3 regions of the Streptomyces sp. NPDC006372 genome follow, and region 2 is predicted to be linked to each of the others. Evidence: riboswitches for the same ligand, from Rfam matches in the RefSeq annotation. Region 2 holds a riboswitch; each other region holds the start of a gene.

The links. A riboswitch is a leader RNA that binds a small molecule or an ion and turns the genes downstream of it on or off. The one in region 2 is predicted to bind cyclic di-AMP.
Region 1: it holds a riboswitch for cyclic di-AMP, as region 2 does, so the genes downstream of both, ABZ016_RS36415 (M23 family metallopeptidase) here and ABZ016_RS06120 (LysM peptidoglycan-binding domain-containing protein) in region 2, are expected to answer to the same signal.
Region 3: it holds a riboswitch for cyclic di-AMP, as region 2 does, so the genes downstream of both, ABZ016_RS11850 (transglycosylase family protein) here and ABZ016_RS06120 (LysM peptidoglycan-binding domain-containing protein) in region 2, are expected to answer to the same signal.

Annotation. Positions count from the first base shown of each region.
Region 1 covers NZ_JBEXQJ010000038.1:64,416-72,345, forward strand. Annotated here, with positions in the region: gene ABZ016_RS36405 (pitrilysin family protein) at 146-1,543, shown strand; gene ABZ016_RS36410 (pitrilysin family protein) at 1,540-2,928, shown strand; cyclic di-AMP (ydaO/yuaA leader) riboswitch at 3,120-3,284, shown strand; gene ABZ016_RS36415 (M23 family metallopeptidase) at 3,297-4,082, shown strand; gene ABZ016_RS36420 (GntR family transcriptional regulator) at 4,271-4,966, shown strand; gene ABZ016_RS36425 (HPr family phosphocarrier protein) at 5,110-5,391, opposite strand; gene ABZ016_RS36430 (GNAT family N-acetyltransferase) at 5,569-7,930, shown strand, end outside.
Region 2 covers NZ_JBEXQJ010000002.1:354,491-362,420, forward strand. Annotated here, with positions in the region: gene ABZ016_RS06095 (NAD(P)H-dependent oxidoreductase) at 4-585, shown strand; gene ABZ016_RS06100 (ABC transporter permease) at 605-1,486, opposite strand; gene ABZ016_RS06105 (ABC transporter ATP-binding protein) at 1,473-2,459, opposite strand; gene ABZ016_RS06110 (DUF2092 domain-containing protein) at 2,500-3,738, opposite strand; gene ABZ016_RS06115 (polyprenyl synthetase family protein) at 3,981-4,991, opposite strand; cyclic di-AMP (ydaO/yuaA leader) riboswitch at 5,496-5,674, shown strand; gene ABZ016_RS06120 (LysM peptidoglycan-binding domain-containing protein) at 5,678-6,457, shown strand; gene ABZ016_RS06125 (HAD family hydrolase) at 6,421-7,269, opposite strand; gene ABZ016_RS06130 (GNAT family N-acetyltransferase) at 7,443-7,930, shown strand, end outside.
Region 3 covers NZ_JBEXQJ010000005.1:87,073-95,002, reverse strand. Annotated here, with positions in the region: gene ABZ016_RS11875 (protein kinase) at 1-22, shown strand, start outside; gene ABZ016_RS11870 (SurA N-terminal domain-containing protein) at 165-815, shown strand; gene ABZ016_RS11865 (nucleoside triphosphate pyrophosphohydrolase) at 886-1,914, shown strand; gene ABZ016_RS11860 (cytochrome P450) at 1,967-3,262, shown strand; gene ABZ016_RS11855 (transglycosylase family protein) at 3,385-4,332, shown strand; cyclic di-AMP (ydaO/yuaA leader) riboswitch at 4,561-4,727, shown strand; gene ABZ016_RS11850 (transglycosylase family protein) at 4,732-5,436, shown strand; gene eno (phosphopyruvate hydratase) at 5,730-7,019, shown strand; gene ABZ016_RS11840 (septum formation initiator family protein) at 7,145-7,621, shown strand; gene ABZ016_RS11835 (DUF501 domain-containing protein) at 7,667-7,930, shown strand, end outside.

The DNA of each region.
Region 1 (7,930 bases), on a different contig from region 2:
CGGCCGGGCACGGCGGGTCACGCCGTCTCGCTCTGCGCGTACGCCCCCCCGGGAACTTCACCGGCGCTTCGCGCGCTTGCATACAGTGGCAGGACCGGCAGAAATCCGCGGTTGTGAAGACCGCTCCGCGATCGAAGGGACGTACATGCCCATGGGTCACACGGCCACAGCCCAGGCAGGCTCCGGGGGCCTGACAGCGACCGAGCACCGCCTGGCCAACGGCCTGCGCGTGGTGCTCTCCGAGGACCACCTGACCCCGGTCGCGGCGGTGTGCCTCTGGTACGACGTCGGTTCGCGCCACGAAGTCAAGGGGCGTACCGGCCTGGCTCACCTTTTCGAGCACTTGATGTTCCAGGGTTCCGCCCAGGTGAAGGGCAACGGCCATTTCGAGCTCGTCCAGGGCGCGGGCGGTTCGCTGAACGGCACCACCAGCTTCGAGCGGACCAACTACTTCGAGACCATGCCCGCCCACCAGCTGGAGCTCGCCCTCTGGCTGGAGGCCGACCGCATGGGCTCCCTGCTGACCGCCCTCGACGACGAGTCGATGGAGAACCAGCGCGACGTCGTCAAGAACGAGCGCCGTCAGCGCTACGACAACGTGCCGTACGGCACCGCTTTCGAGAAGCTGACCGCCCTCGCCTACCCGGAGGGCCACCCGTACCACCACACCCCGATCGGCTCGATGGCCGACCTGGACGCGGCGACCCTGGAGGACGCGCGCGCGTTCTTCCGCACCTACTACGCGCCGAACAACGCCGTGCTCTCCGTGGTCGGCGACATCGACCCGGAGCAGACCCTGGCCTGGATCGAGAAGTACTTCGGTTCCATCCCGGGCCACGACGGCAAGCACCCGCCCCGGGACGGCTCGCTGCCGGAGACCATCGGCGAGCAGCTGCGCGAGGTCGTCGAGGAGGAGGTCCCGGCGCGCGCCCTGATGGCCGCCTACCGGCTGCCGCACGACGGCACGCGCGCGTGCGACGCGGCCGACCTGGCCCTCACGGTCCTCGGCGGCGGCGAGTCCTCCCGCCTGTACAACCGTCTCGTGCGGCGGGACCGTACGGCGGTGGCGGCCGGCTTCGGCCTGCTGCGGCTCGCCGGGGCGCCCTCCCTCGGGTGGCTGGACGTGAAGACGTCCGGTGACGTCGAGGTGCCGGTGATCGAGACCGCCATCGACGAGGAGCTCGCCCGGTTCGCCGAGGAGGGCCCGACGGCCGAGGAGATGGAGCGGGCCCAGGCCCAGTTGGAGCGCGAGTGGCTGGACCGGCTCGGCACCGTCGCCGGCCGCGCCGACGAACTGTGCCGGTACGCCGTGCTGTTCGGCGACCCGCAGCTCGCCCTGACCGCCGTGCAGCGCGTGCTGGAGGTGACGGCCGAGGAGGTCCAGGAGGTGGCCAAGGCCCGCCTGCGGCCCGACAACCGCGCGGTGCTCGTCTACGAGCCCGTCGCCGACGAGGCCGGCGACGCGGAGGCCGCCGAGGACGCCGGCACCACCGAGGACACCGCAGCCGCGGCCACCAACGAGAACGAGGAGGCGGCCAAGTGACCGAGCTCGCCACGATGGACTTCCACCCCCAGCCGCGGGAGGGCGAGGCCCGGCCGTGGGCCTTCCCCGCCCCCGAGCGCGGCACGCTCGCCAACGGCCTGACGGTGCTGCGCTGCCACCGCCCCGGCCAGCAGGTCGTCGCCGTGGAGGTGCTGCTGGACGCGCCCCTGGACGCGGAACCGGCCGGCCTCGACGGTGTGGCCACGATCATGGCGCGGGCCTTCTCCGAGGGCACCGACAAGCACTCCGCCGAGGAGTTCGCCGCCGAGCTGGAGCGCGCCGGTGCCACCCTCGACGCGCACGCCGACCACCCCGGTGTCCGGCTCAGCCTGGAGGTGCCGGCCTCCCGGCTCGCCAAGGGACTCGCCCTGGTCGCCGACGCCCTCAGGGCGCCCGCGTTCGCGGACAGCGAGGTCGAGCGGCTGGTCCGCAACCGCCTCGACGAGATCCCGCACGAGCTGGCCAACCCCTCCCGCCGCGCCGCCAAGGAGCTCTCCAAGGAGCTGTTCCCGGCCGGTTCGCGCATGTCGCGGCCCCGGCAGGGCACCGAGGAGACGGTCGCCGCGATCGACTCCGCGGCGGTCCGCGCCTTCTACGAGAAGCACGTCCGCCCCGCCACGGCCACCGCCGTGGTCGTCGGTGACCTCACCGGCATCGACCTCGACGCCCTGCTCGGCGACACGCTGGGCTCCTGGACCGGCTCCTCGGCGGAGCCGCGCCCGGTGCCGCCGGTGACCGCCGACGACACGGGCCGGGTCGTCATCGTGGACCGTCCGGGCGCCGTCCAGACCCAGCTGCTGATCGGCCGGATCGGCTCGGACCGGCACGACCGCGTGTGGCCCGCCCAGGTGCTCGGCACGTACTGCCTCGGCGGCACCCTCACCTCCCGTCTGGACCGTGTCCTGCGCGAGGAGAAGGGCTACACCTACGGCGTGCGGGCGTTCGCCCAGGTCCTCAGGTCCGCCCCGGACGGGACGGGTGCGGCGATGCTCGCCATCAGCGGCTCCGTGGACACGCCCAACACCGGGCCCGCCCTGGAGGACCTCTGGACGGTGCTGCGCACCCTCGCCGCCGAGGGGCTGACCGACGCCGAGCGGGACGTCGCCGTGCAGAACCTGGTCGGCGTGGCGCCGCTGAAGTACGAGACGGCGGCGGCCGTCGCGAGCACGCTGGCGGACCAGGTCGAGCAGCACCTGCCCGACGACTACCAGGCCGCGCTGTACCGGCAGCTCGCCGCGACCGGCACCGTGGAGGCCACCGCGGCGGCCGTCAGCGCATTCCCGGTGGACCGTCTGGTGACCGTCCTCGTGGGTGACGCGGCGCAGATCAAGGGCCCTGTGGAGGCCCTCGGCATCGGCGAAGTGACCGTCGTGGCCGCCGAGTAACGGCACCGCGCGCAGGGGCCCTGGTTGTCTTCAAAGGCACCAGGGCCCCTTTATGCCCGAATTGGTACGGGAGTTGCCCGTCTGCCCTGTGGGATGCGCTACAAAATCTTAGATCCGTTTGGGAATTGAAAGTGGTGCCGCTTAGCGTCGTCCGGGCTGTTCGTCAGGCAGTGCGCCGCACCCGCGGCACCGGACAGTCATCGCCGAGTCCCCGTACGGCGCGAGCCAGGGGAGCCGGGGACCCACCGCAGTCCCTGGGGTGAATCGGACGCCCGCGCGCACCGCGAGGGGGTCCGTAGGAGACCTTCCTGCTCCGAACCCGTCAGCTAACCCGGTAGGCGAGAGGGAAGGAAAGGATCAGCCACTTCATGGCGTTCACGCGCGCCACCGGGAAGCACCGGCGTCCCAGCAGGATCCAGCGCGGCACGGCCCGCGCGGCGGGAGTCGCGGCCCTCGCCACCACCGGCGTCATCGGCACCGTGGCCGCTCCGGCCTTCGCCGCCGAGCCCGCCGCCGAGCAGACCGGCCTCACCCCGGTCGTCACCCTCGGCGACACCGTGGCCCAGCAGATCGACGCCCAGGCCGCCGCCCAGAAGCAGGCCGCCGAAGAGGCCGCCGCCAAGAAGAAGGCCGAGGAGGCCGCGCGCGAGCGGGCCGCCGAAGCCGCCAAGAAGGCCAAGGAGGCGGCCGAGAAGGCCCGCGAGGCCAAGGAGCGCGCCGCCCGTGAGGCCGAGCGCAAGCGCCTCAACTCCTTCGTGCCCCCGATCTCCGGCTCGTACGTCTCCACCGGCTACAAGGCCAGCAGCGGCCTGTGGTCCTCCGGCAGCCACACCGGCATCGACTTCCACGCCGCCACCGGCACCTCCGTCCACGCCGTCGGCATGGGTGAGGTCGTCGAGGCCGGCTGGGGCGGCTCCTACGGCAACAACATCGTGATCAAGATGAACGACGGCACGTACACCCAGTACGGCCATCTGTCGTCCATCGGTGTCTCGGTCGGCCAGAAGGTCACCCCCGGCCAGCAGATCGGCCTGTCCGGCGCGACCGGCAACGTCACCGGCCCGCACCTGCACTTCGAGGCCCGGACGAGCCCCGAGTACGGCTCCGACATCGACCCCCTCGCCTACCTCCGCTCGCACGGCGTGAACGTCTAGGCGGCACACCGCTCCGCTTCCCGAAGCCCCGGCTCGCCGAGCCGGGGCTTTCGGCGTTTGTGACGTCCGCCTGTCCAAAAAATATCCATGGATTCCGGATAGCCGTCGGAAATTCCCGCTGATTGCAATAGAGTCACGGAACACACGTCACTCGTCGACGTTTCACGGGGATTAAGCGGAGGTCGGTCATGCGTATTCCCGCGCAGTCTGTGTGCACGGCCATCCGGGACGACATCGTCGCGGGTGTCCACGAGCGCGGCAGCCGGCTGACCGAGGAACTCCTCGCGCGCCGCTACGGCGTCTCGCGCGTGCCCGTCCGGGAGGCCCTGCGCACTTTGGAGGCCGAGGGCTTCGTGGTGACCCGACGGCACGCGGGGGCCTGTGTCGCCGAACCCAGCGAGCAGGAGGCCGCCGACCTGCTGGAGATGCGTACGCTGCTGGAGCCGCTCGGCGCCGCCCGTGCCGCCCAGCGCCGCACCGAGGCGCATCTGAAAGTCCTGCGCGGGCTGGTCCGGCTGGGCCAGGAGCGCGCCCGCCGGGGCAACAGCGACGACCTGCGCTCGCTGGGCGGCTGGTTCCACGAGACGCTCGCGCAGGCTTCCGGCAGCCCCGCCCTGACCTCGACGCTCACCCAGCTCCGCCACAAGATCGCCTGGATGTACGCGGTGGAGGCACCGGCCGGCCCCGTGGAGTCCTGGACCGAGCACGGCGCGATCGTCGACGCGGTGGCGCGCGGGGACAGCGAGCGCGCGCGGGCGGTCACGGCGCTGCACACCGAGCGTGCGACGGCCGCGCACCGCCTGCGATTCGGCTCCGCCGGGGAGCGTGCCGAGCGTGTGAGGAACTCGCAACATCCCGTAAACACGGCGAGCCCGCGGCATTAACACGGAAGCCGTATACAAAGAACGGGCATTTCTCGGGGGATTATTTGTGCTGCCCCAGGCAGGGAATTCGATAAAGGCGAAGGGCCCGCCCGATGAAATCGGACGGACCCTTCGGGGTGCGCCGGATCAGGCGCGAAAAATACTCAGACGGTCTCGGGCAGTTCCTCGAGACCCTCGGAGACCAGCTTCGCGAGCCGGTCCAGGGCGGCGTCGGCGCCCTCGGCGTCGGAGGCGAGGACGATCTCCTCGCCGCCCTGGGCACCGAGGCCGAGGACGGCCAGCATGGAGGCCGCGTTGACGGGGTTCCCGTCTGCCTTGGCGATCGTCACCGGGACGCCTGCGGCCGTGGCGGCTCGGACGAAGATGGAAGCGGGGCGGGCGTGGAGGCCCTCGGCCCAGCCGACGTTGACGCGGCGCTCAGCCATGTGTTGCTGCCCTTCGGTTTTCAGGGTTGTCTAGACCAGTTTCCCATATCGTGAAGCTGTGCCGGAGCGGCCCTGGGACCGCCCCGGGGTGCCGTCGGGTCGCGGCCTCGACCCGACTGACGCCCTCCACAGACTGCCTCGCGTCCACTGTCGGACGCTAGCCGTACTCTGGGGCCCATGCAGACCTCGCCGGACCGGCACGAGTATCCCGCCCACTGGGAAGCCGACGTGGTGCTGCGCGACGGTGGCACCGCGCGCATCCGGCCCATCACCGTCGATGACGCCGAGCGTCTGGTCAGCTTCTACGAGCAGGTCTCCGACGAGTCGAAGTACTACCGCTTCTTCGCGCCGTACCCTCGCCTGTCCGCCAAGGACGTCCACCGCTTCACGCACCACGACTTTGTGGACCGGGTGGGACTCGCGGCCACGGTCGGCGGCGAGTTCATCGCCACCGTACGCTACGACCGGATCGGTGCCGACGGAACACCCGCGTCCGCGCCGGCCGACGAGGCCGAGGTCGCCTTCCTGGTCCAGGACGCCCACCAGGGGCGCGGCGTCGCCTCCGCCCTCCTCGAACACATCGGCGCCGTCGCCCGGGAGCGCGGCATCCGCCGCTTCGCCGCCGAGGTGCTGCCCGCCAACACCAAGATGATCAAGGTGTTCACGGACGCCGGGTACACCCAGAAACGCAGCTTCGAGGACGGCGTCGTGCGGCTGGAGTTCGACCTCGAACCCACCGACCGCTCCCTCGCCGTGCAGTACGCGCGCGAACACCGCGCCGAGGCGCGCTCCGTGCAGCGGCTGCTCGCGCCCGGCTCGGTCGCCGTCATCGGCGCCGGGCGCACCCCGGGCGGCGTGGGCCGCAGCGTCCTCGACAACATCCGCGACGCCGGGTACCGCGGCCGCCTCCACGCCGTGAACAAGGCCCTGCCGGAAGGGCAGAAGGAGCTGGACGGAGTGCCCGCGTACCGCTCGGTGCGCGACATCGACGGCCCTGTCGACCTCGCGGTCGTCGCCGTACCGGCCGAGCACGTCCACGAGGTCGTGACCGAGTGCGGCGAACACGGCGTGCAGGGGCTCGTCGTGGTCTCCGCCGGGTACGCCGACAGCGGCACCGAGGGGCGCGAACGCCAGCGCGCCCTCGTGCGGCACGCGCGCACCTACGGCATGCGGATCATCGGGCCGAACGCCTTCGGCGTCATCAACACCTCCCCGCGGGTCCGGCTCAACGCCTCCCTCGCCCCCGAGACACCCCGCCCGGGCCGGATCGGCCTGTTCGCCCAGTCCGGCGCGATCGGCATCGCGCTGCTGTCCCGGCTGCACCGGCGCGGCGGCGGGGTCACGGGCGTGACCGGCGTCTCCACCTTCGTCTCCTCCGGCAACCGTGCCGACGTCTCCGGCAACGACCTCCTCCAGTACTGGTACGAGGACCCCGACACCGACGTCGTCCTCATGTACCTGGAGTCCATCGGCAACCCCCGCAAGTTCGCCCGGCTCGCCCGCCGGACGGCCGCGGCGAAACCGCTGGTCGTGGTCCAGGGCGCCCGGCACGGAGCCGCTCCCCAGGGGCACGCCGTGCGGACGACCCGGCTGCCGCACGCGATCGTCTCGGCGCTGCTGCGGCAGGCCGGCGTCATCCGGGTCGACACCATCACCGACCTGGTGGACGCGGGCCTGCTGCTCGCCCGCCAGCCCCTGCCCGACGGGCCCCGGGTGGCGATCCTCGGCAACTCCGAGTCGCTCGGCCTGCTCACGTACGACGCGTGCCTCGCCGAGGGGCTGCGGCCGCAGCCCCCGCTCGACCTGACCACGGCTGCCTCGGCGGCGGACTTCCACGCGGCCCTGTCACGGGCGCTGGCCGACGACTCCGCCGACGCCGTGGTCGTCACCGCCATACCGGCGGTGGGGGAGGGCTCGGTCGCGGACGCGGCCCTCGCCGAAGCACTGCGCTCGGCCGCGGCGGCGGCTCCGGCCAAGCCGGTCCTGGTCGTCCACGTGGAGCTCGGCGGCCTGGCCGAGGCCCTCTCGGCAGCGGCCAGCACGGCACCACAGACCGTGGCGGACAATCCGCCGCAGAACAGTCCCGACGCCCCCCGAGCCGCGTCCCACCCGGCGCCCGCCGAAGAACCCCCCGAGGGCACCCACCTCATCCCCGCCTACCCCGCCGCCGAACGCGCCGTCCGCGCCCTCGCCCAGGCCGTGACCTACGCGCAGTGGCGGCGCGACGCCGCGGACCCCGGCCGGGTGCCCGAGTACGAGGACATCGACGAGAAGGGCACCGCCACACTGATCGACGGGCTCCTCGCGCGCGGGAAGGGGTTCACACTCGGCACCGAAGAGACCTGCGACCTGCTCGGCCACTACGGCATCCACGTCCACCGAGCCCTGCCCGCCCCGACCCCCGACGCCGCCGCCGAGGCCGCGCGGGGCCTCGGCTACCCCGTGGCCCTCAAGGCCACCGCCCCGCACCTGCGCCACCGCGCCGACCTGGGAGGCGTACGCCTGGACCTGCTGGACGAGGACCAACTGCGCCGGGCCT
Region 2 (7,930 bases):
CCCATGACCCGCCGCTTCCTTTTCGTCCTGGGCAGCGCCCGCGCCGACGGCAACACCGAACTGCTGGCCCGCCGGGCCGCCGAGCAGCTGCCGCCGGACGTCGAACAGCAGTGGATCGACCTCGCCGAGCACCCGATCCCCGACTTCGAGGACCTGCGCCACGACAGCGACCACGTCCGCCCGACCGAGGGCAACCTCGCCCTCCTGCTGGACGCCACCCTCGCGGCCACGGACCTCGTGATCGCCTCGCCCCTGTACTGGTACTCGGTCTCCGCGCACACCAAGCGCTACCTGGACCACTGGTCGGGCTGGCTGCGCACGCCCGGTCTCGACTTCAAGGCGACCCTGGCCGGGCGCACCCTGTGGGGCGTCACCGCGCTCGCGCACCAGGAGGAGGTGGTGGCCGACCCGCTGGTCGGGACGCTCAACAACTCGGCCGCGTACCTGGGGATGCGGTTCGGCGGGGTGCTGCTCGGCAACGGCAGCAAGCCCGGTGACGTACTGAACGACACCGAGGCGTTGACCCGCGCCAAGACGTTCTTCGCGCAGGAGGCGCCGCTCGCCCGGTTCCTGTACGAGGAGTGAGCACCAGAAGGAGTGAGCGCTAGGCGGTGATGTCCTTCGTCGTGAAGCGCGCCCAGGCCGCCGAGCCGAACACCGCCGCGTACAGGGCCTGGAGACCGAGGTTCTTGGCGAGGTCGTCCCAGTAGACCGGTTCGCGCATGAGGTCGGCGAAGGACAGCCAGTAGTGCGAGAAGAAGTACGGCTGGAGGGCGTGCAGTTGCGGGATCTGGTCGAGGATCTGGACCGTGATCAGCAGGCCGACCGTGGTGGCCATCGCCGCGATGCCGCTGTTGGTCAGCGTCGAGACGAACAGGCCGAGCGCGGCGACGCCGATCAGTGACGCGGCGACGACCAGGGCGATCAGCAGGGCTCTGCCCAGACCTTCGGCGAAGCTGATCTGCGTGCCGGAGATGGTCGTCAGGTCGCCGAGCGGGAAGAGGAGTGCTCCCACCGTCAGCGCCGAGACGGCGACCACGAGGGTGGCGGCCAGGCAGAACAGCACGACCGTCGCGTACTTGGTGAGCAGCAGACGGCTGCGGCCCGCGGGGGCGACCAGCAGGTAGCGGAGCGTCCCGGCGTTGGCCTCGCCGGCGATCGCGTCGCCCGCGACGACACCGATCGCCATCGGCAGGAAGAACGGGAGGGTGGCGGCCAGGGCGGTGAAGACGAGGAACAGGCCGTTGTTGGTGATCTGGGAGATGAAGGCCGGCCCTCCGCCGCCTCCCCCACCGCCGGGTGACGAACCGTCGCCCGTCTCGATCTTGACGGCGATGCCGACCAGGACGGGCACTCCCGCCAGCACGGCCAGCAGGGCGAGGGTGCGCCAGCGGCGGAAGGTGGTGGTGAGCTCGTTGCGCAGCAGCCCGAAGGTCCACAGCGGACTCACCGGGCGTGCGCTCTCGGCGACTTCAGCCCGCGACATCGAATCCCTCCCCCGTCAGCGCCACGAACGCGTCCTCCAGCGAGGCCCGTTCGACCGTGAAGCCGCGTACCCGGACTCCCGCGGTGACCAGCGCGGTGTTCACGTCGGCGAGGTCGCGGTCCGGTGGTTCGCCGGTCACGCGGTCGTCGGTCACGACCAGGTCGCCGACGCCCTGCTCCTTGAGGACGCGGGCCGCCTCCGCCGGATCCGGGGTGGTCACCACCAGCCGGCCGCGTGCCCCGGCGGCCAGCTCGGCGACCGGGCCCTGGGTGATCAGGCGGCCCTGTGCCATCACGGCCGCGTGCGTGCAGACCTGCTCGATCTCGTCCAGCAGATGGGAGGAGAGGAAGACGGTCGTGCCGTCCGAGGCCAGCTCCCGTACGAGGGTGCGGATCTCGCGCATGCCCTGCGGGTCGAGGCCGTTGGTCGGCTCGTCGAGCACGAGCAGCCGGCGCGGCCGGAGCAGTGCGGCCGCGAGGCCCAGGCGCTGCTTCATGCCCAGCGAGTAGGCCTTGGCCTTCTTGCCCGCGGCGGCCGTCAGGCCCACCCGGTCCAGGGCCGCGGCCACCCGGGCACGCCGGGTGCGCGGGTCGGCGGCCGGGTCGGCGGAGTCGTACCGGATCAGGTTGTCGCGGCCGGAGAGGAAGCCGTAGAGGGACGGGCCCTCGATGAGGGCGCCGACGTGCGGCAGCACGGCGCGGGTGGCCCGGGGCATGGGCTGCCCGAGCACCCGTGCCGCGCCGGAGGTGGGCTCGATGAGGCCCATCAGCATGCGGATGGTGGTGGTCTTGCCGGAGCCGTTGGGCCCGAGGAAGCCGAAGACGCTGCCCGCCGGGACGGTCAGATCGAGCCCGTCGACGGCGAGCTGCCCGCCGCGATAGCGCTTGGTGAGCCCCCGTGTGGCGATGACGGTCTCCCCACCCAGGACATTCGCGCCGCTCTCCTCCGGCTCCGCGGCGGGCTGTTCGGCCATCGGCTTCCTCGTTCTCTCGGTGTCCCGTGACGTACGGGACCTACTTGCCGGCGTCGGCCGCCTTCACGAGGGCGTCCTTGGTGACCATGCCGACGTAGACCTTGCCGTCGTCCGTCATCAGGGCGTTGACCAGGCGGGTGGAGAAGACCGTGCCCGAGCCGAACTTGCCGGTGACCTTGTCGCCGAGCGAGTTCACGAAGCCGCCGAGGTCGCCGCCCGCCTCACCGGAGGGCACACCCTCGCCGCCGGTGTCGAAGGTGGCTATGGCGTTCCAGCCCTCGCCGATGGTCTTCATGCCCTCGGCACCGCCGAAGCCCTTGCCCAGGTCCTCCGGGGACTTCGGGGACTTCAGGGACTTCGGGGCGCGCTCGGCGTGCTTGCGCGCCCCACCCTTGTCGGAGTCCTTCTCCTCGGTGACCTTCGCACCCTTCGGCGGGGTGAAGTCGAAGGTCGACGCGGCCGGCCGGTCGAAACTCACCTTGGTGAAGCCCGCGTCGACGACGGCGGCGCCCCCACTGGCCGGGGTCAGTGTGAACTTCAGCGGCGTACCCGTCTTCGCGTCCACCGCGACGGTGACCGCGCCGACCGTGGAGCCGGACTGCTTCGGCTTGATGAGCAGCTTGTAGGCGTCCCGGCCGGCGACCTGGGCGGTGCCGTCCACGGTCACGGAGGTCGTGTCGTCGACGGCCTTCAGGGCCTCCTCGGCGAAGTCCTTCGGCGTGGCCGGCGGCTGCTCCTTCTCGTGCTTCGGGCTGTCCGAGGCGGTGCCGTGGTAGACCTCGTTCGACTTGCTGTCGTAGCCCCAGAGGTCCTTGCCGTTGTGGACGACGCTGTACTCGGCGGCGTTCTCCAGCAGCGACAGCTTCTGCTTCTCCGGGCCGTCGACAGCGACGCGCAGGGTGTGCGTGCCGGAGGCCAGTTCGGTGAGCTTGGACGTCGGGTCGGCGGAGGAACCGCCCTCGCCCGGGCTCGCCGCACCGGACATCAGGCTGCTCTCCAGCCCGCCGAGGTCCGGCAGTCCGAGATCCGTGCTGATCTTCACCGTGCCGGACAGCTGCTGCACGTCCGACTTGGCGATCTTCTCGATGAGCTGCTGTGCCGTGATCTTCGGGAGGTCGGGGTCGCCCGAGTCGGCGAGTGCGGGGACCAGGCCGATCGTCGCGGCCGCCACCCCCATCACCGTGACCGGGACGACGTACCGCGCGGCTTTGCTCCGCCGGGAGCGCTGCTCGTCGACCTCCCCGGCGGTCGTGTTCTCGTCGGATGCGTACGGTGCCATGTGTGCCCTACCTCCGTGGTCGGCGGCGGCTGTCCGTGTCGTCCACGCACTCGTCCCTGAGCCGCCATTCTCACCCGAACAGGTGAGGAGTGGTGTTCTTCGGTGGTCTCCATCTGACCAAATCGGCCGGGGAGATACGTCAGACCGCGGGCTCAACTCCACGTACTGCTGGGGTATGACACGGAGGGGCGGTGTCTCCCCCGACCCGTAGGGGGCGGGGGATGAACCGGACCGGTGCCGCGCTAGCCGGCGCGGTGCACCACGGCGTCGCTCAGCTCCACGAGAGCCGCCTTCGCGGCGCACTCCGGCAGGGGTGCCAGGGCCGAGCGGGCGTCCTGGGCGTAGCGGACGGTGTCCCGGCGGGCCTGTTCCAGCGCCGGGTGGGCGCGCAGCAGGCGCAGGGCCTCGGCGTGCCGGGCGTCGTCGGTGAGGTCGGAGTCCAGCAGCTCGCACAGGGCGATGTCGTCCGCGAGCCCGAGCCGGGCCGCGCGCTCGCGCAGCCGCAGCACCGGCAGCGTGGGGATGCCCTCGCGCAGGTCGGTGCCCGGGGTCTTGCCGGACTCGTGGGAGTCGGAGGCGATGTCCAGGACGTCGTCAGCGAGCTGGAAGGCGACGCCGAGCCGCTCGCCGTACTGGGTCAGCACGTCCACGACCGTCTCGTCGGCGCCGGACATCATCGCGCCGAACCGGCACGACACCGCCACCAGCGAGCCGGTCTTGCCGCCCAGCACGTCCAGGTAGTGCTCGACGGGGTCCCGGCCGTCCTGCGGTCCGGCCGTCTCCAGGATCTGCCCGGTCACCAGCCGTTCGAACGCCTCGGCCTGCACACGGACCGCCTCGGGGCCGAGGTCGGCCAGGATGTGCGAGGCGCGGGCGAAGAGGAAGTCGCCGGTGAGGACCGCGACGGAGTTGCCCCAGCGGGTGTTCGCGCTCGCCACCCCGCGGCGCACGGCGGCCTCGTCCATCACGTCGTCGTGGTACAGCGTGGCCAGGTGGGTCAGCTCCACGACGACGGCGGACGGCACGATCCCGGGCGCGTACCGGTCACCGAACTGGGCGGAGAGCATCACGAGCAGCGGACGGAACCGCTTGCCGCCGGCCCGCACCAGGTGCTGGGCGGCCTCCGTGATGAAGGGCACCTCACTCTTGGTGGCCTCGAACAAGCCTTCCTCGACAGCCGCCAACCCGGCCTGGACATCGGCTTCCAGAGCCTGGTCCCGCACGCTCAGCCCGAACGGCCCGACGTCGGTCACGAGGGGTCTCCTGTCTGCTGTGTCTGCCGGTGATTACGCGGATTGTCGATAGGTCGCTGCCCTCACTCGAGTCAGCGTATCCGGTCACGTTTCGATCACCGCCAGCGCCCATGGTTACAGGCCGGGTGGTATCCGATCACGACCTCCATGTTTTCGATCAGTCCATAAGAACAGACATTTATCCACTTACCAGGAGGTAGCGAGATATAAACGATTTGCCGCGTTGCGTAAGTTAATTCCCTTTGCTGATATGTACCGCACAGGCTCGTGATCAGTGAGTTCGGTCACGTCGCCCCTTTTGCCCCCTCGCTCCGGCACCGGCCCGTACCCCCTTCCACCGAAAGCCAGTTGAGCCTTGGCTCCCGCAAAGGATCAAGCGGGCCAAACCACTCAGACCAAGGTCAACCGGCTCGGAATGTGACTCCGGTGCTTGTTCCCGACATGTGCTCTCGCATACGTTCCCGGCTTGTCCGGCGGACCGCCGAATCCTGCCGCCGCCCGGACACCCCACACACACCGACTCACTCACGCAGGGCAGGAGCGGGGGACCCAGGTAAGTCGCCGGTCCGCACAGCGGACCGGCTCGGGGTGAAGCCGCGTACGGCAGCACAGCGCCGTACGCGGCCGGACACCTCCCGGCCCGAACCCGACAGCTCACCTCGCAGGCGCCGGAGAGGAACATCGCCATGGCCGGACGAGGCATGCACCGTCGCAGCAGAACCAGCCCGCTCACCCGAGGCGTCGTAGCCGTCGGAACCGGCGGAGCGGCACTCACCCTTCCGCTCCTCGGCGCGACGCACGCGAGCGCCGCCGAGCCCCAGAGCGCTCCCGTCGTCGCACAGTCCGTGCACCAGGCGGCCCAGCCCGCCAAGTCCCTCGCGTACACCGTGGTCAAGGGCGACACGCTCTACCGCATCGCGGACAAGTACGACGTGTCGGGCGGCTGGAAGCAGCTCTACAAGGACAACCGCGCCGCCGTCGGCGACAACCCGAAGCTGATCCACCCGGGTCTGAAGCTGAAGGTGAAGACCGCCAAGGCGGACGCCGCCCCGAAGCAGGCGACCAAGTCGTCCGCCCCCGCCAAGCCGGCCGCGAAGCCCGCCACGGGCGTCGCCCAGGCCGCCCCCGCCGCCGCGAAGACCTACGCGAACAACCTCGACGGGTGGATCCGCGAGTCGCTGGACATCATGGCGCAGAAGGGGATCCCGGGGTCGTACGACGGCATCTACCGCAACATCATGCGTGAGTCGTCCGGCAACCCCCAGGCGATCAACAACTGGGACTCGAACGCCGCCGCGGGCACCCCGTCCAAGGGCCTGCTCCAGGTGATCGACCCGACGTTCGCCGCCTACCACGTGCCCGGTACCTCCTTCGACCCGTACGACCCGGTCGCCAACATCACGGCGGCCTGCAACTACGCGGCGGCCCGCTACGGCTCGATCGACAACGTCAACGGCCCGTACTGATCCACCCCGCCCAGCAGTCGCTCGAGGACGACGGCGATGCCGTCGTCCTCGTTCGACAGCGTGACCTCGTCGGCCACGGCCTTGAGTTCGGGATGGGCGTTGGCCATGGCGACGCCGTGGGCGGCCCAGTCGAACATCGGGATGTCATTGGGCATGTCACCGAAGGCGATGGTGTCCGCCGGCCGCAGCCCCAGGTGCTCGGCGGCCAGCGCCAGGCCCGTCGCCTTGGTGATGCCGCACGGCTGGAGTTCGACCGTGCCGGGCCCCGACATTGTCACCGTCGCCAGTGAGCCGACCACCGAGCGGGCCGTCGCCGCCAGCTCGTCGTCCGTCAGACCGGGGTGCCGCAACAGCACCTTGCTGATGGGCTCGCACCACAGGTCGTCCCGTCGCTCGACCCGTACGGCGGGCAGGGTCGGGTGCGGCATGAGATAGCCCGGCTCGATGAGCGTGAGCCCGTCGACCCCGTCCTGGTCGACCGCGGCGTACACCTCCCCCACCTCGGCCTCGATCTTGCCGAGGGCGGTCTCCGCCAGTTCACGGTCCAGCGTGATGGACCACAGCAGCCGGTCCGCGCCGGCGTCGTACACCTGCGCGCCCTGGCCGCACACCGCGAGCCCCGTACAGCCGAGGTCGTCGAGGAGCGGCCGCACTCTCGGGGCCGGCCGGCCCGTCACCACGAGGTGCTGGGCGCCGGCGTCCGCCACCCGCGCGAGTACGGCGAGAGACCGGTCGGAGAAGGTGTCGTCGCCGCGCAGCAGCGTCCCGTCCAGGTCGGTGGCGATGAGTGAATATGCGAGGGGTGCGGCCATGATCAGAGAATACGGACAGCGCGCCCGTTCGTTTCATCGCACGGTGGACACCGATTGCCCGATTGAGGGCCCCTCTGCACCAGTTGGCAACAACATGGTCCGCTACCTACCCGTGAGGCCGTCCCGAGCGGTACCTTCCAAGTGTCCAGGGGGGACTTGATCGGGGGGTCGGGTTGAGCAGTGGGCGCATTCGTGTGGCCGGGGCCGGGGAGCTTCGCGAGGCGGAGAGGGAGCGCTGGCGAGCGCTGCGCGCCGCGGCGGAAGCACCGCGCAACCCGTTCATGGAACCGGAGTTCACCGAAGCCGTGGGCCGGGTGCGGCCGCAGGCACGGATCGCGGTGGTGTACGACGGGCCGGAGCCGGCCGGCTTCCTGCCCTACGAGCGCGGCCGGTGGGGTCAGGGCCGGGCGATCGGACTCGGCGTCTCGGACGCGCAGGGCGCGATCCTGCGGCCGGGCCTGGACCTGGAGACGGGCGAACTGCTGCGGGCCTGCTCGGTGTCCAGCTTCGCCTTCGACAACCTGGAGGCCGAGCAGCGGCTCTTCGTCCGGTACGCGGCGGAGGAGTACGCCACCTTCGTCATCGACGTGGAGAAGGGCTACGAGACGTACGAATCGGTGCTGCGCGCCCAGTCGCCGAAGTTCCTGAAGACCACCCTGGC
Region 3 (7,930 bases), on a different contig from region 2:
GCTGGGGCAGGTCCGCGGCTGACCGCTGTCCCGGCAGGGGCGCGGCGGTGCCGGAAGTCCCGGTGAATCGTTGGTCGAATGGGTTGGCCAGAGCCTGCCCACTGCCTACCATCGATCATCGCAAGACTTTGTGCACCGTCGCACAATCTCCTCGGGAGGTTCCCTTGCACCGCCGCCGCCGTCGCACCGCGCTCGTCCTCACCGCCGCGATCGCCGCCGCGGCGCCCTTGCTCACCGCCTGCGGAAACGAGGCCCATCCCGGCGCCGCGGCCGTGGTCGGCGGTCAGCGGATCACCGTCGCGCAGCTGGACGAGAGGGTCGGCGAGGTACGCGCGGCCCAGCGCGCGGCCGTGCAGAACGAGGCCCAGTACCAGCAGGCCATCGCCAGAACCGGCACCCTCACCCGCGACACCCTGCACACCATGGTCCTCGACCGGGTGCTGCACCGCGCCGCCGAGAACGCCGGTGTGACGGTCACCCGCAAGGAGATCCAGGAGATGCGCTCCGGCCTGGAGGAGCAGGCGGGCGGCGCGAAGGCGCTGGAGACGACCTGGCTCCAGCAGTACGGCATCCCGCCGGAGCGCCTCGAGGAGAACCTCCGCCTCCAGCTGGAGGCCCAGAAGCTCGCTCAGAAACTCGGCACCGACACGAGCCGGCCCGAGTTCTGGAAAGCCCTGTCCGAGGCCTCCGAGGACCTGAACGTCGACCTCAACCCGCGCTACGGCACCTGGGACGTCCAGAAGAGCAGCCGCGCCGACGCCAAGACACCGTGGGTCCGGGACGTGACGGCGGCCCAGACGCAGCAGAACATGTAGCGGTACGTCCGCCCGCGGGGGCCTGTGGACAACTTCCGGCGCTGTCGGCGGCGTGGGTTAGTTTCGAACCGTGAACGCCAACAGCCCCGAAGCCACCCCGGGCCCCGCCGGGGCCACCGGCCGTGACCAGGCCACCGACCCCGCCCCCGGTCGCATCGTCCTGCTCACCACCAGCCACCGCGTCGCCCCCGGCCTGCTGTCCTGGCCCGCCTGGCAGGCCCTGCACGCGGCCGACCGGGTGCTGTGCGCGGACGGCGCGCACCCGCAGCTGCCCTACCTGCGCGAGGCCGGCATATCGGTGGACGAGGCGTCCCCGACCGCCGAGGAACTGGTCGGCGCCTGCGCCGGCGGCCGCACGGTGGTCGTGGTGGCGACGGGCGAGGGCGAGCCGGCCCTGACGGACGGCCTGGCCCGCCTCGCCGGCGGCGGACGCGTCGCCATGCCGGAGCTGGAGCTGCTCCCCGCCTCCTACGACCTGCCGGGCGCCCGTCTCCTCGACCTCGTCCAGGTCATGGACCGCATCCGCGCCGAGTGCCCGTGGTCGTCCCGGCAGACCCACGAGGGCCTGGCCAAGTACGGCATCGAGGAGGCGTACGAACTCGTCGAGGCGATCGAGGAGGGCGACCGTGACGAACTGCGCGAGGAGCTCGGTGACGTCCTCCTCCAGGTCGTCTTCCACGCCCGGATCGCCGAGGAGGGCCGCCCGGAGGACGGGGCGGAGGCCTTCTCCATCGACGACGTGGCCGCCGGCATCGTCGCCAAGCTGATCCACCGCCACCCGCATGTCTTCGGCGACGCGACGGCCACCACGCCCGAGGAGGTCAAGGAGCACTGGCTGCGCACCAAGGCGGTCGAGAAGCAGCGCGCCTCGATCACCGAGGGCATCCCCCTGGGCCAGCCCGGCCTGGCCCTCGCCGCCAAGCTGGCGTCCCGCGCCCGCACCGCGGGCCTGGACATACCCCTCCCGCCCGTCGAGGGCGTCGGCTACGAGCTGCTGGCCCTGGCGGTCCGCGCGGAGTCGGAGGGCGTGGACCCGGAGGCGGCCCTGAGGGCGGCGGCCCGGGCGTACCGGGACGCGATCAGGGAGGCCGAGGGCTGAGCAGGCCCCCGGGCGGGCAGGGGGCCCGCGGTGAGCCGGATACGGTCGAGGAGTGACCGACCAGCCCCAGCCCAGCCCGCCCGCCGCTCCCGACCTCTTCACCTGGGAGTTCGCGAGCGACCCCTACCCCGCCTACGCCTGGCTGCGCGAGCACAGCCCCGTCCACAGGACGCGGCTTCCCAGCGGTGTGGAGGCCTGGCTGGTCACGCGGTACGCCGACGCCAAGCAGACCCTCGCCGACAACCGTCTCTCCAAGAACCCGGCGCATCACGCCGAGCCCGCGCATGCCAAGGGCAAGACCGGTATCCCCGGCGAGCGCAAGGCCGAGCTGATGACGCATCTGCTGAACATCGACCCGCCGGACCACACCCGGCTGCGGCGGCTGGTGTCCAAGGCGTTCACACCCCGCCGTGTCGCCGAGTTCGCGCCACGGGTGCAGGAGCTCACCGACCGTCTCATCGACGGGTTCGCGGAGAAGGGGTCCGCCGACCTCATCCACGAGTTCGCCTTCCCGCTCCCCATCTACGCCATCTGCGACCTGCTCGGCGTCCCGCGCGAGGACCAGGACGACTTCCGGGACTGGGCGGGCATGATGATCCGTCACCAGGGCGGGCCCCGGGGCGGGGTGGCGCGGTCCGTGAAGAAGATGCGCGGCTACCTCGCCGATCTGATCCACCGCAAGCGGGAGGCGCTGCCCGCCGAACCCGCCCCGGGCGAGGACCTCATCTCCGGGCTCATCCGCGCCTCCGACCACGGTGAGCACCTCACCGAGAACGAGGCCGCGGCCATGGCCTTCATCCTGCTGTTCGCCGGTTTCGAGACAACCGTGAACCTCATCGGCAACGGCACCTACGCCCTGCTCACCCACCCCGGGCAGCGCGAGCGGCTCCAGCGGTCCCTGGCCGCCCACGACACCGCGCTCCTCGAGACCGGCGTCGAGGAACTCCTGCGCTACGACGGTCCCGTCGAGCTCGCCACCTGGCGTTTCGCCACCGAGCCGCTCACCATCGGCGGGCAGCGGATCGCACCCGGCGACCCGGTCCTCGTGGTCCTGGCCGCCGCCGACCGGGACCCGGAGCGGTTCGCGGACCCGGATGTGCTCGACCTCTCCCGCCGCGACAACCAGCACCTCGGTTACGGTCACGGCATCCACTACTGCCTGGGCGCCCCGCTCGCCCGCCTGGAGGGCCAGACGGCGCTCGCCACCCTCCTCACCCGCCTGCCCGACCTGCGGCTCGCGGCGGACCCGGCCGAGCTGAGATGGCGTGGCGGACTCATCATGCGCGGGCTGCGCACGCTGCCGGTGGAGTTCGCACCGGCCAAGAGTGACGAAACATCAGAGCTGTGATCTTCACGTGATCTGCGCGGCATGAACTTGTGACAAGTGATCGTCTGCCGATACGTTCACCCATCAATACGGCTCGGGGGTTGCCTCGTGCCGGTCACTGCTGTCTCGCGAAAGGTCTCCGTATGCTCTCCGGGAACGGTCGGCACCGTCGCCCCCGCCAGGCTCCGGCTCTCCTCGTCGCGGCCGGAGTGACCGGCTCCGCCATCGCGATCCCGCTCCTCGGGGCCTCCGGTGCCAGTGCGGCCGACGGCACGACCTGGGACCGGGTCGCGGACTGTGAGACCGGCGGCGCCTGGAGCCAGAACAGCGGCAACGGCTACTACGGCGGCCTCGCGCTCTCCCAGGACGACTGGGAGAAGTACGGCGGACTCGACTACGCCGCGAGCGCCGATCTGGCCAGCCGCTCCCAGCAGATAGCCGTGGCCGAGAAGATCCTCGCCGACCAGGGTGTCGGCGCCTGGCGCACCTGCGGACTGCTCTCGGGTCTGGAGCAGGGCAAGGGGTCGGACTCCTCGGGCTCCTCCGACGCGTCCGGTTCCACGGACTCGCCCGGTTTGCTCGATTCGCTCGGCTCGTCTCCTTCCGAAAGCCCCTCCTCTTCTCCGTCGTCGTCGCCTGACACGCCGTCGGCCTCGAAGGGTGAAGACTCCACGTCCGACGACAGAGACTCGTCGAAGGATCGGCAGCCCGACGCCTCCCCCTCGGCCACCTCCGAGAGCGACAAGTCCGACGACGCGCAGCGGGACGACGAGTCCTCGGCGCTGACCGACACCGGCTCCGGCCGGCACCGCGGCCCCAGTGCCGACGAGACCGGCGCGTCCGGGGACAGCCGTACGGACGAGTCCACGGGCCGTCACGCCTCGCGCGGCGACGGGGACTCCCGTGACGCCTCCGAAGGCTCCTACATCGTGGGTGTCGGCGACAGCCTCTGGTCCATCGCCGACTCCCTTGACCTCAGCGGCGGATGGCACGAGCTCTACGACGGCAACAAGAAGGCCGTCGGTGCCGACCCGAACCTCATCCGTCCCGGTGAGAAGCTCGCGGTGGAGGGCGAAGCGGACGAGAAGTAGCCGTTCGGACACTGCGGAAACCGGGGCGGAAGTCGCCCCGAAACCGCGCGAGTTCACGTCCTGTTTCGCGGTGAATGTCCCGTTTGAGGCCCGTGAGAGATAGATCTCAGAAGCCTTGATCGTCTTTGAAATTCGGCGGATCGCGTGTCTACCGTCGTGATCGCTCGTCACCACGAGCCCCGGCTGCCGCAACGCCGAATCCTGCCAGCGGCCGTACGGGAACAGTCGTCGCGTCAAGCGCCGTAGGCAGGAGCGGGGGACCCAAGGTAGGTGCCCGACCGGCCACTTGTGCCGGAAGGGCTAGGGGTGAAGCCGTGTCCCGGGAGGGACGCGGCCGGGCAACTCAACCGGCCCGAACCCGACAGCTCACCTCGCAGGCGTCGGTGAGGGGATCTCTCCATGCTGTTTTCCAGCAATGGCAAGCACCGCCGTCCGTCCAAGGCCAGCCGTGCCATCGCCGTCGCCGGTGTCACCGGCGCCGCCGTCGCCGCCCCGCTGATGGCGACCGGCACCGCCTCCGCCGCCACCACCTCCGAGTGGGACACCGTCGCCCAGTGCGAGTCCGGCGGCAACTGGTCCATCAACACCGGCAACGGCTACTACGGCGGTCTGCAGTTCTCGGCCTCCACCTGGTCCGCGTACGGCGGCACCCAGTACGCCTCGACCGCCGACAAGGCCAGCAAGGACCAGCAGATCCAGGTCGCCGAGAAGGTCCTGGCGAGCCAGGGCAAGGGCGCCTGGCCGGTGTGCGGCAAGGGCCTGTCGGGCGCCTCCACCGGCAGCGGCTCCTCCGGTGACTCCGCCGACTCCGGCAGCTCCTCGCAGCAGAGCCAGCAGCAGAGCACCGAGTCCCGCGAGACCCAGCAGCAGCCGGCCTCCCGCTCCGACGAGCGTCCGGCCGCCAAGAAGACCGTCACCACCCCGACCGGCAAGAAGGTCAAGAAGGGCGACGGCGAGTACAAGGTCGTCAAGGGCGACACCCTCAGCTCCATCGCCACGGAGAAGAAGGTCGAGGGCGGCTGGGAGAAGCTCTTCCAGCTGAACGAGGACATCGTCACGGACGCCAACCTCATCTACCCGGGCCAGCAGCTGCACCTGAAGTAAGCAGCGGCCCCCGCCCGTCCCGGGCGGCCCCCGTCCCCACGGGCTCCCCGCCCCGGTGCGTCTCCCCCCGTACGCACCGGGGCGGGGTTTCTTCTGCCGGGTTTCTTCCGGCGGTCTTTGCGCACCGGCTTTGTTCCGTTCGGAAACAATTTACTCTCGGTTCTGTCCATGGGGTGGGCGACCCGGTGGCCGATCGGCCCGAGCCGGTTAGGCTCATGTCGCGAGCCACCGGCCCGCACCTCGCAGGGCCCGAGCGGCCCGCGTACCCGCGTCACATCAAGAAGGAGATGCTCGTGCCGTCCATCGACGTCGTCGTAGCCCGGGAAATCCTGGACTCCCGAGGCAACCCCACGGTCGAGGTCGAGGTCGGCCTCGACGACGGCAGCACCGGTCGTGCCGCCGTCCCGTCCGGCGCCTCCACGGGCGCCTTCGAGGCCATCGAGCTCCGCGACGGCGACTCGAACCGCTACCTCGGCAAGGGTGTGGAGAAGGCCGTTCTCGCGGTCATCGAGCAGATCGGCCCGGAGCTCGTCGGTTACGACGCCACCGAGCAGCGCCTGATCGACCAGGCGATGTTCGACCTGGACGCCACCGACAACAAGGGCTCCCTCGGCGCCAACGCCATCCTCGGCGTCTCCCTCGCCGTCGCCCACGCCGCCTCCGAGGCCAGCGACCTGCCGCTGTTCCGCTACCTGGGCGGCCCGAACGCGCACCTGCTGCCGGTGCCGATGATGAACATCCTGAACGGCGGCTCGCACGCCGACTCCAACGTGGACATCCAGGAGTTCATGATCGCCCCGATCGGCGCGGAGTCCTTCTCCGAGGCCCTGCGCTGGGGCGCCGAGGTCTACCACACGCTGAAGAAGGTCCTGAAGAGCAAGGGCCTGGCCACCGGCCTCGGCGACGAGGGCGGCTTCGCCCCGAACCTCGGCTCCAACCGCGAGGCCCTCGACCTCATCCTCGAGGCGATCAAGGAAGCCGGCTACACCCCCGGCGAGCAGATCGCCCTCGCCCTCGACGTCGCCGCGTCCGAGTTCTACAAGGACGGCGTCTACACCTTCGAAGGCAAGGACCGCTCGGCGGCCGAGATGACCGAGTACTACGCGGAGCTCGTCGACGCGTACCCGCTGGTCTCCATCGAGGACCCGCTGTTCGAGGACGACTGGGAGGGCTGGAAGACCATCACCGACAAGCTCGGTGACAAGGTCCAGCTCGTCGGCGACGACCTGTTCGTCACCAACCCCGAGCGCCTCGCCCGCGGCATCGAGGAGGGCGCGGCCAACGCGCTCCTGGTCAAGGTCAACCAGATCGGTTCGCTCACCGAGACCCTGGACGCCGTCGAGCTGGCCCAGCGCAACGGCTTCAAGTGCATGATGTCCCACCGCTCCGGCGAGACCGAGGACGTCACCATCGCCGACCTGGCCGTCGCCACCAACTGCGGCCAGATCAAGACCGGCGCCCCGGCCCGCTCCGAGCGCGTCGCCAAGTACAACCAGCTGCTGCGCATCGAGGAGATCCTCGACGACGCGGCGGTGTACGCCGGCCGCAGCGCGTTCCCCCGGTTTCGCTCTGCGAACTATTAAGCACAGCAAGGGCTGACCCTTACGGGGTCAAGCCTGAGCCAGTCGTACGTACGTCCCCGTACTCGGTCCCGTACCGTGTGCGGGGACGTACGCGCATCGGACGGTGGAGCGGGAGGCGGGGAGACATGGCCGTGAAGGACCGGGACCGGTTCTCCACCGCGACCAGGATCCGGCTGCTCGGCGAGCAGACCGCTGCCCGGGTCTACCGGTCCCAGACCCGGCGCCAGGCCCGCCGCTCCCGGCTGACCGGCCGGGCCGCGCTGCTCGCCCTGGTGATGTGCTCGCTGATCGTGGCGCTCGCCTACCCGATGCGCGAGTACGTCTCGCAGGGCGCCGAGATCGACGACCTCCAGAAGGAACAGCAGCAGGCCCGGCAACGTGTCGAACGGCTGCGCGACCAGAAGGCGCGCTGGCAGGACGACGCGTACGCCGAGCAGCAGATCCGGCAGCGGTTGCACTACGTCATGCCGGGGGAGACGGGATTCATCGTCGTCGACCCGCACGCGGCGAAGCAGTCGCGCAACGACCTCGGGGCGGCCGACCGCCCCTGGTACTCCAACGTCTGGGACGGCGTCGACAAGTCCGACGCCTCCGGTCAGTGACCTGACCCCCAGCGGCGATCAGAGAAAGACAGCCTGAACACAGTCATGGAAACGCCCCCGCCGACCACCCCGCGCACCGAGCCCACCGACGCGGACGTCGAGGCCTTCAAGCAGCAGCTCGGCCGGCCCCCGCGCGGTCTGCGCGCGATCGCGCACCGGTGCCCGTGCGGGCAGCCGGACGTCGTCGAGACGGCACCGCGGCTGCCGGACGGCACGCCGTTCCCCACGCTGTACTACCTGACGTGCCCGCGCGCCGCCTCGGCGATCGGCACGCTGGAGGCGAACGGCGTGATGAAGGAGATGACCGAG